DNA from 2 places in the Neobacillus sp. KR4-4 genome. Region 1 is predicted to be linked to the other one. Evidence: riboswitches for the same ligand, from Rfam matches in the RefSeq annotation. Region 1 holds a riboswitch; the other holds the start of a gene.
What was found. Region 1 has a riboswitch for FMN ahead of ACE198_RS12010 (ECF transporter S component). Riboswitches for the same ligand answer to the same signal wherever they lie in the genome.
Positions count from the first base shown of each region.

Region 2: linked by a shared signal. The riboswitch ahead of ribE (riboflavin synthase) and the one ahead of ACE198_RS12010 (ECF transporter S component) in region 1 are both predicted to bind FMN.

Region 1 covers NZ_JBHHJU010000009.1:172,726-177,650, forward strand. Annotated here, with positions in the region: gene sigX (RNA polymerase sigma factor SigX) at 1-427, shown strand, start outside; gene ACE198_RS12000 (hypothetical protein) at 402-1,577, shown strand; gene ACE198_RS12005 (peptidoglycan DD-metalloendopeptidase family protein) at 1,749-2,495, shown strand; FMN riboswitch at 2,606-2,739, shown strand; gene ACE198_RS12010 (ECF transporter S component) at 2,907-3,491, shown strand; gene ACE198_RS12015 (ferredoxin) at 3,603-3,851, opposite strand; gene ACE198_RS12020 (YpbB family protein) at 4,108-4,925, shown strand, end outside.
Region 2 covers NZ_JBHHJU010000010.1:117,590-122,514, reverse strand. Annotated here, with positions in the region: gene ACE198_RS12635 (ABC transporter substrate-binding protein) at 1-163, opposite strand, end outside; cobalamin riboswitch at 356-547, opposite strand; gene ribH (6,7-dimethyl-8-ribityllumazine synthase) at 608-1,078, opposite strand; partial or broken gene ribB (3,4-dihydroxy-2-butanone-4-phosphate synthase) at 1,135-1,755, opposite strand; gene ribE (riboflavin synthase) at 1,780-2,439, opposite strand; FMN riboswitch at 2,591-2,739, opposite strand; gene ACE198_RS12615 (GyrI-like domain-containing protein) at 2,867-3,337, opposite strand; gene ACE198_RS12610 (hypothetical protein) at 3,593-3,796, shown strand; gene ACE198_RS12605 (YwbE family protein) at 3,789-3,986, shown strand; gene ACE198_RS12600 (cold-shock protein) at 4,084-4,284, opposite strand; gene ACE198_RS12595 (Cof-type HAD-IIB family hydrolase) at 4,411-4,925, opposite strand, start outside.

The sequences.
Region 1 (4,925 bases):
TAAATCCTATCGTCGTTTTGAAGGGAAAAGCAGTGAGAAAACATGGCTTTTTTCGATTGCGAGAAATGTAGCTATAGACTTTTTCCGAAAACAAAAAGGATGGAAAGGAAGATTACTGGAAAAATTCGATTGGTCAACTGATCAACTGAAAGACGGATATCCGATTCCAGAAGAAATTGCAGTACAAAGGGAAGAAATCAGATGGGTATATAATTGCCTCGAATATTGCACACTGGATCAAAGAGCTGTAATAATTCTACGGTATATACAAGATTTATCTATTTCTGAAACAGCCCAGGCACTAGGATGGACTGAAAGTAAGGTGAAAACTACACAACACCGTTCGTTAAAGGTATTGAAGAAGCATATGGAACTTTCTTATGAAAAGGAGGGATTAACTAGTGAAAAAGTCAGAGTGGAGCGATAAGCAGCTCGAAGAATTATTAAGGCAGATGCCTAAAATACAAGATGATCGCAATCCTCGTGACATTTACGAAAATCTTCCGATAAGAAAAAAGAAACCAAAACAATGGCTGGTACCTGGTCTTGCTACTGTTGCTGCCTTGCTCATTTTTTTTATCTTAATTCCTAAATTAATGGTCGGGCCACAATATTCAGAGGATCACGCTGGTCAAGAAAAATCATCTGTAGAGCGAGACATACAAAAGGCAGATGAAAATTCAACCATTGCATTGAAAAAGGAGGATGCAAGTCCAAAAGCAAGGACATTTTCAGGAGCGGATAAAACTCAAACTTCGAAAACGGCTATTTATGATGAAGAAGTGGGTGATGGAAAAGTATTAACCTACTGGATTCCTGACCCGCAAATACAAATCCTTGTACCCGTTTCAACAATAATTAATGATTCAAATGAGAAAACATGGCTGGAGTTATTTAATGAAAATATGGTGAATTTAAAGGAGCAGGAATGGGGATTAAGTGAATTCTATCCTCTTAGTGCTTCATTGAAACTTGATGAAAAAAATAATGCTATCTTAGTCGATGTTCCATCAAACCATCAGTATGGACAAGGATCAGCGACAGAAACAAATTTTATTAATGTTCTGAAAAAAGATATCTCCTCCAATAGTGATGTTAAAAAGATAAGATTTTCAACCAATGGAGAACCAGGTATTGAATTGGGGAATTATGGTCATCAAGACGAAGTGAGTGTACAGCAACAAAAGAATCATGCCTACTTCTTTTATTATTCTGAGGGTAATGATATACCCTTCTTAGTCCCATCTATAGAAAAATATGAAGATATTAAGAAGGCTGTTGAGGAAATGAAAAAGGATCAGCCCACACTAGGATTAAAGAGTTCACTTTTACCTGCACTTCCGATAAATGAGGTGTCTATTAAAAAGAAAACGTTATTTGTATCAATGGAGGATAATACTAGCCTTCAAGATGATCAATCAACAATCAACGCTTATGAGTCACTGTTATTAACAGCAAAAGAATTCGGATTAGAAAAAGTCTTTATTACGAACCCTCCAACAAAAAATCTTGGTCCATTTGACCTGTCAAAAGAGAACAAAGTACCGCTGGCTCCGAATCAACGGACATTACAATAATTTACTTAATCAACCGTTAAAGGTTGATTTTTTAATGAATATTATTTATCATTTCTCCAAATTATAACAAGTATGCCTAATCACTCCACCGATAAGGATTATGTTCTAAAGGTGAAAAATACTACATATTGTGTGGAGGAGGAAAAGAAATAAGGAGAGTGACTAAAGAAAATGCGAGATTACATAAAAAGGGTTATTATAGCCCTAATTATGGCGCTATGTGTCAGTTTGTTATTTTTAGGAGGAAAACATTCCGAAGCTAGTATGCAGGTTGATAAAGAGATTAAGGATGGATGGATATGGCCTGCAGATGGTATAGTTTCTGATACATATGGAACAAGGATGGGTAAGCATAAGGGAATTGATATCGCTGGAAAATTAAATACACCTGTACTAGCAGTTGCTGACGGACAGGTGGTGAAATCTTATTACTCTAATACATATGGAAACGTAGTGTTTATTAAACACCCAAGTCATTTAGTAACTGTCTATGCACATTTAAATAAGAGAAACGTGTTACAAGGACAAAAGATTAAGCAAGGTACAGTAATAGGAAAAATGGGGGAAACTGGACAAGCTACAGGGATACATCTCCATTTTGAAACGCATCAGCAAGAATGGAGATATGATAAGAAGTTTGCATTGGATCCAGAAAAGATATTAGGAAAAGCCGACACCGGGGAGACAGTACGCGGAGGGATTGCCGCAAGCAATGGCGTTGTATTAGAAGCGAGCTCACATATTAAATTCAATCATGAGGATAAAATCAAGGTGACAAACCAGCAATATATCGTCAAACAAGGTGATACATTGTATTCGATTTCGAGGGAAAAAAACATCTCGGTGACCCGGATTAAAGAGTTAAACCACCTTTCCACCGACTTGATCAAACCTAAACAAATATTGAATATACATTAATTTCATGCAGCAAGACCCGCAGACTATTTTCTGCGGGTCTTGTTACGTGAAACCTTTTACTTAACAAAAGATAAGTTCTGCAGTATAATTGAAATTGTAATTTAATATCGATCTATCTTCGGGGCAGGGTGAAATTCCCGATCGGCGGTATTTGAGTAAAACTCATAAGCCCGCGAGCCGTTTTATGGCAGGATTTGGTGAGATTCCAAAGCCGACAGTATAGTCTGGATGGGAGAAGATGGAGGTTCTGCAGACGTTCAAAAAATTTTATATTAATGAACGTTTATTAAGCGTGCCTTTGTAAACTCCCTTAAGCAAATTATTGCTGAGGGAGTTTTTATTTACATTGGTCTCGTCTGTTGCTGAACCTCTCTTCCTTAACGCGATGGATCAAAAAAAGGAGAGAGGAAGATGAAGAAAATGCAGAAAAAGAGGAAAATGAACGTTAGGGCTTATGTGTCAATAGGAATGCTAAGTAGTATTGCTTTTCTGTTAATGCTCATACAATTTCCGTTGCCGCTATTCCCAAATTTCTTGTTTGTCGATTTCAGTGACATTCCAGCATTAATTGCCACATTGATTTTTGGACCGATCGCAGGTATTTTAGTTGAGTTTTTTAAAAATGTCCTTAATTATATTCAGACAGGTAGTCAAACAGGAATTCCAGTGGGGCAGATAGCCAATTTCGTTGCGGGAATTGTTTTTATCCTGCCGACTTATTTTGTATATAATAGACTTAAGACTAGAAAAGGTATGACGCTAGCATTAATTTTTGGTACGGCAATCATGGCAGTTATGATGAGTATTTTAAACTACTTGGTAATTTTACCTGCATATACCGTTCTAATGGGCTTTCCAGATATGAGGAATTTAGTATTGCCAGCAATCTTACCATTTAACCTTTTAAAAGGAGTCATGATGTCCATCATCTTCATGCTTCTGTTCATACGGATGCAAGCATGGATCAATAAATTTACTACTATTAAAAGCGCCTAAGTAGCTAAAGGACAGGGGGAATCATTCCTCCTGTTTTATTTTGTAAACAAAAATAAAGGCCCCTCACCTAAATAGGAGAGAGGCAGTAGCTTAAACGTATTATCCTAAATATTACTCAAATTTAGTTGGATTGCCATCAAAAGCTTCGTCTGCTACTTTAATGGAATCAGTAGGACAGCCTTCGAAAGCATCCATCATGTCATCGATTAATACATCAGGAATTTCAACAATTCCTTCATTATCATCAAGTGTTACGTATGCGATACCTTCATCATCGTAATCATAGATATCTGGTGCTGCCGCGCCGCAAGCTCCACATGCAATGCATGTTTCCTTATCAACAATTGTGTACTTTGCCATGAAAAAAACCTCCCAGTAAATTAAAAAAATAAGACTCATTTCCATTATTAATATGAAAACGGATAACTCATATCTATTGTAAAACTGTATCGTCAACTTTTCAATAGAAAAATGCCTTTATTACTTTAGTTTATCCAAGTGTTTTGCTAAATCTTCCACATTTTTGGGCATCAAGATCCTTTATTTCATGGTAGAATAAAGAGAGAAAATGGTGTTTTTGGTCGAATATGTGCGAAATAAGTGATGGGAGGTTCGTATGCTCCAAATTGAATCCATCATTCTTTATAGTATAAAACAATTAAATAAGGAACGGACCATTTATTCGGTCTATCACCTTCTTAATGGAAAAAAGTCATCGCAAACTATCCAAGATGCCCATTTATTTTCGTTGAAAAGTTTTTTTGGGATTTATGAGCAATTATCCAGAGAATCTTTTGAAGAAATTATTCAATCGATGAGTGAAAAAAAGTGGGTAAAAAATATCGGAGAACAACGATTTATAGTTACGCTTCTTGGAAAAGAGCTTCTAGAAAAAACTCAACTGCCGAAGTATATTCAAGGCTGGAACTATCATCAAATGACCTCCTTATTTTGGGAAAGATTGTCCCTATTAGTACAGGTTATATCCAATTTAATGTTCGGAGAAACAAGATATACTCCCATCCAAAAAAACAAAGAAGTCCATACTTGGTTAAAATCCGCTCTAAAAAGTATTAATCTGCCTAGGATGGAAATGGGGACAACTTTTTATTCAGAATTAGAAGATTGTCTTGACGCGGGTAACGGGTTTGACCCTGCCATCTTAGTAATTCGGTTAACAGGTTTTCAACAAATTGGCTTGACCCCTCTTCAAGCAGCCAAACAGTTAAATATAAATTTTCACGACTACCAAATTGGTTTTACAAATACACTTCATTATTTATTGCGAAAAATTGAGAAAGATGGTTATAAGTTTAAAATTTTGCCTTTTTTAATTAAAGGTCTAATGAAAAATGATGAATTAACGTTATCTACCAGGAAAACACAAAGATTATTAAATCAAGGATATACACTTGATATGATTGCAAATATAAG
Region 2 (4,925 bases), on a different contig from region 1:
CCTTGGTTGCATCTTTAATCGTAAGTGGATAGGTAACTTCCGCTGTTTTCTTCTCTACACTAGTATTTGAATCTTCCTTTACCTGGTCTTTCTTTTCAGCACAACCCGCTAACACTCCTACTGTCAATAATACTACTAACAGCAATGAATACAACTTCTTCATTTTTCTCCCTGCTTTCTTTGAAAAGTATCATGTATGTAACAAAAAATAAATTTTTTCTTGTGCTAAACAAAATACGGGATAACAACAAAAAACATCTCCAAAATGAAATGGAGATGTTGGTATGATAGATTCAGGTTACTAGCATAAGTAAATAGAGTCTAGCCTTCAACACCTTCCTATCCTCGTAGGTTATTGGCGCACAAGAATTAGGCAGGTTTCCTGGCTCATGATCATCGCTTCCTATGCCTTCCCATCGTATACGACAGTGACACAATATAGGTTGCTCCCATTTACAGTGGCGGGACCGCGTTGGCTTATACCAACTTCCCTTTTAAGCTTAAAATCATCTGAGAAGATTTTAGCACCTAAATTTAAAATAATATTTTTTTGTTATTTTTATTATAGAAAATAAGAAAAGATTTGTATATGATTTTTTACAACAAGTTATTGCTCAATACTTCTGCATAAATTTGCCATTTCAATTGCCGCCGTTGCTGCATCCCAACCTTTATTTCCTGCCTTTGTACCAGCTCGTTCAATGGCTTGTTCGATTGAATCCGTTGTTAACACTCCAAAAATAACAGGAATGCCACTTTTCAAATTGATCGCAGAAACACCCTTTGCTACTTCATTACAAACATAGTCAAAATGTGGAGTTGAACCGCGAATGACCGTTCCAAGTGTAATAACTGCATCGTATTTATTACTATTGGCCATTTTTTGAGCGATTAATGAAATCTCAAATGCCCCCGGAACCCACGCAAGGTCCACATCTGACTCGCTAACTCCATGTCTTTTAAGTGCATCCTGTGCACCGCTTAATAATTTACTAGTAATAAATTCATTGAAACGTCCAACAACTATTCCAATTTTTAACCCAGAACCAACTAAATTTCCTTCAAAAATATTTCCCATGTGTATGCCTCCATCAATTGTTTTGTGTAGTTGAGCTTTAGAGCGGTAATCTATGCTTCCCGCTTAACCATTCGTTCATTTTTCATTCTATATTCAACTAGATCTTTAATCGTAATCATTTTAAGGTTCATTCTCTCTGCAATTTTAAAAAGATCAGGAACGCGGGCCATCGTTCCATCCTCATTCATAATTTCACAAATAACCCCTGCAGGCTTCGCACCGCATAATTTGGCAAGATCAACAGCTGCTTCTGTATGCCCATTTCTATTCAGAACTCCACCTTGTTTAGCAACGAGTGGAAAAATATGTCCTGGTCTTAAGAAATCACCGGCTTCTGATTCGGGGTCAACCATACTCAAAACTGTTGCGGATCTTTCAAAAGCAGAAATGCCAGTGGTAGAGAATTTATGATCGATACTGACAGTAAAGGCAGTTCGTTTCGGATCTGTGTTGTTGGTAACCATTGGATGTAAGTCAAGCTTATTAGCTAAATCCTCGTCAATAGGCACACAAATTAGGCCTCGGCCGTGAGTGGCCATAAGATTTATGACCTCAGGTGTAGCTTTTTCAGCAAGGGAAATAAAGTCCCCTTCATTTTCCCTGTCCTCGTCATCACAGACAATGATAACCTTACCTTCCTTTAGGTCCGATAATGCTTCATCAATTGTATTAAACACAGTTACCTCCCCTTTCAATTTTATTTAAAAAAATCCATGCTCTTCTAAAAAATTAGCGGTTATCCCCTTGCTGCTTTTTTGCGGAGGTTGATTAGAAAAATTAGTTATAAAATGACCAACATATTTTCCTATCATATCGCATTCTAAGTTTACAATATCCCCTGAACCCTTCTGTCCAAGAATCGATTCTGACAATGTATGCGGGATAATGGATAATGTAAAACTATTCTCCGAAACAGCAAATACGGTTAAGCTTGTCCCATCCACCGCTATCGACCCTCTTAAGATTACATATCGCAATAATTCCTCTTCGGCTTCAATCTCATAGTAAATCGCATTTTCAAGTGATTGTTTACTTTTTATTACACCTGTTCCGTCAATATGTCCTGAAACGAAATGACCGCCAAACCTTCCACCCGCTGCCATAGCCCGCTCAAGATTTACTTTGGACCCTCGTTTTACCATACTTAAACTGCTAGCTCTGACCGTTTCCGGCATCACATCTACTGTGAACAGTTTACCCGTAAAGGATGTAACCGTCAGACAAACCCCATTAACCGCAATACTGTCCCCAAGATGGACATCGTTTAGTATTTTATTCGCTTCTATGTTCAATACAAACGACTCGCCAGTCCGCTGGATGTTTGCGACTACGCCAATTTCTTCAATAATTCCAGTAAACATATTGTCCAAACTCCTTACTATGTTTCCCTTTGATTCTGCCCAAAAAATTAAAAAAGACCCTAAAGACAGTTTGTCATCAGGGTCTTGAAAAAAAGACAATAGAAAATAAAGGCTTAAAAATAGGTACACTTCACCCTATTGTTAATCCTGTCTTTTCCTTCTCCCATCCAGACTTTAACTGTCGGCCCTGGAGTTTCACCAGATCCACCGCTTAACATATTAATGTTAACCGGGTCACGGACTAAGAAGCATAGCTTCATCACCGCCGGTTAGGAATTTCACCTGACCCCGAAGGAAATTATTTAAATATATACTTATATGTTATGACATTTCATTCTAATAGTAAAGCTATTAGCTTAACTATATTGCACTAAAAACACAATTAATAACCAGAACTTAGCTTACCGTCATAATTTTACCAACTTATTTATTGTTTATAAGTCTTTACAGGTAAATAAATATCAAAATGTAATTCACCAGTCTCATTTTGATGTTTATGCTCTTCTTTATACACTTCCAAACTTAGGGCATTGTGATCATGTTCATATCCATATTCTTCCATCCAGGCATAGATTTGTTTATATGTACTTTCCACTGTTTCATGACTTCCTTGATGTGTAGCAAATACATAATTTTTACTTGGAATCGTAAAACCAACCATACCATCTGGGATTTCCTCAATTTTTTCAACTGGAGTTGTAACATAATAAGTAAATTCTGTTTCTCTGCTGTGAAAAGGTGCGATCAAAACAGGGTCTTTGGTTTGATATGATACTTCTTCTAGCCGATCTATCATCTTTTTAAATAGACCTGGGAGTGTACTGATTTGTGAATAAGTTCCGTTCCATGAAATTCCAACAACCTTCATTTCTTCTTTTTCTATTACTTGGATACTCATGCTAATCCCCCTTTTGAATTATCATATTAATATAATTCTCACCGTCACTCTTAAACTCCTGCAAAAATAATTCGACTAAATTCATTCCAAATCGTCCACACATGTATAGGTATTAAAATTAACGGACGTTATTCCAAAAATGAGAAATAACGTCCAAATTTTTTTAACTATCTTTTTTTAAATGATGTCGTAAATTTTATTATTTGGATGAAAATAGCATATAATGGACTTAGCACATTAATAGGAGGATTTTTTATGAGTAATGAAAATCAAACAAATCCACAGGAAGAACCCAAGAAGAAAATAAGTCTACAAGAAGCGATGAAACAACAACTGCAAAATAAGAAGAACAAATCTGCCGGAGGAACTTCAAGTTCAAACAACTCGATGGCAACTAAAAAGCTGCAAAGCCAGCAAACGAAAAAAGTAAGTAATTCGCGGAGAAAAATGGGTGTCTAGTGGTCAGAATCGAGTAGATATTTCCCCAGGTGCACTCGTCAAAATTGTCCTAAAAGCAGATCAACGAAGCGGGAAACTAACAGAGGGGACCGTCAAGGATATATTAACAAAGTCCAGTTTTCATCCTCACGGCATAAAGGTCAGGCTTACGGATGGACAAGTTGGCAGAGTTAAGGAAATAAATAATTAGTTTAGAAAGTCCTCTTTGCACAATGATGCAAAGTGGGCTTTTTTAATGGAAGTAAAAAACAGACCCAAAAGGCTTGGGTCTGTTTATTGGCGGGTCATTATGATTTACGGACGTTTACTGCTTGTGGTCCACGTTGGCCACTTTCAATTTCAAACGTTACCTCTTGACCTTCGTCTAATGTTTTGTATCCTTCGCCTTGAATAGCAGAAAAGTGAACAAATACATCTTCTCCACCTTCACGCTCAATGAATCCAAAACCTTTTTCACTGTTAAACCATTTTACTTTACCTGATTCCATTCTTTGTAGCCTCCTAGCATGTAACTATTACATGTAAATTGCAAATTGATTGCATAATTATTTTTACCCATTTCCTTTTTACCTATACCATAACAATTTTAAAAATTTTAATTGGATATAAAATCTTTATAAAACCCATTTGTGGATTGCTTTTGCAACTCCGTCTTCCTCATTTGTGGTAGTTACCCAATCCGCTGCTTCTTTCACAAGATCTTGTGCATTTCCCATTGCAACTCCCATGCCAGCTGCCTTGATCATCGCCAAATCATTAAGACTATCACCTACGGCCATTACATTTTTCATATCCAATCCCAGCCTGTTACAAACAATCTCCAGACCCTTCGCTTTATTAATACCGGCCGTATTCACTTCAATATTTTTCAACGTAGAATTACTAAGTTCAAATTCACCTTTTGCCTGTAATTCTTTCATGATTATCTCTCTGGTTTCATCATCATCGATATTAAAGCCAAATTTCATCCATTCTAAAGTATGCAAGTCCTCCGGCATTTCATTATGCCAATTGCGTTCCGTGCTAATCGCCCAAAACTTAGTCTTATGTTGCAGCGATAACCTCCACATCCACTCAACAAGTTCAGACTTTACCAAGTTCCTCTCTACTAATTGACGTTGATCATCCC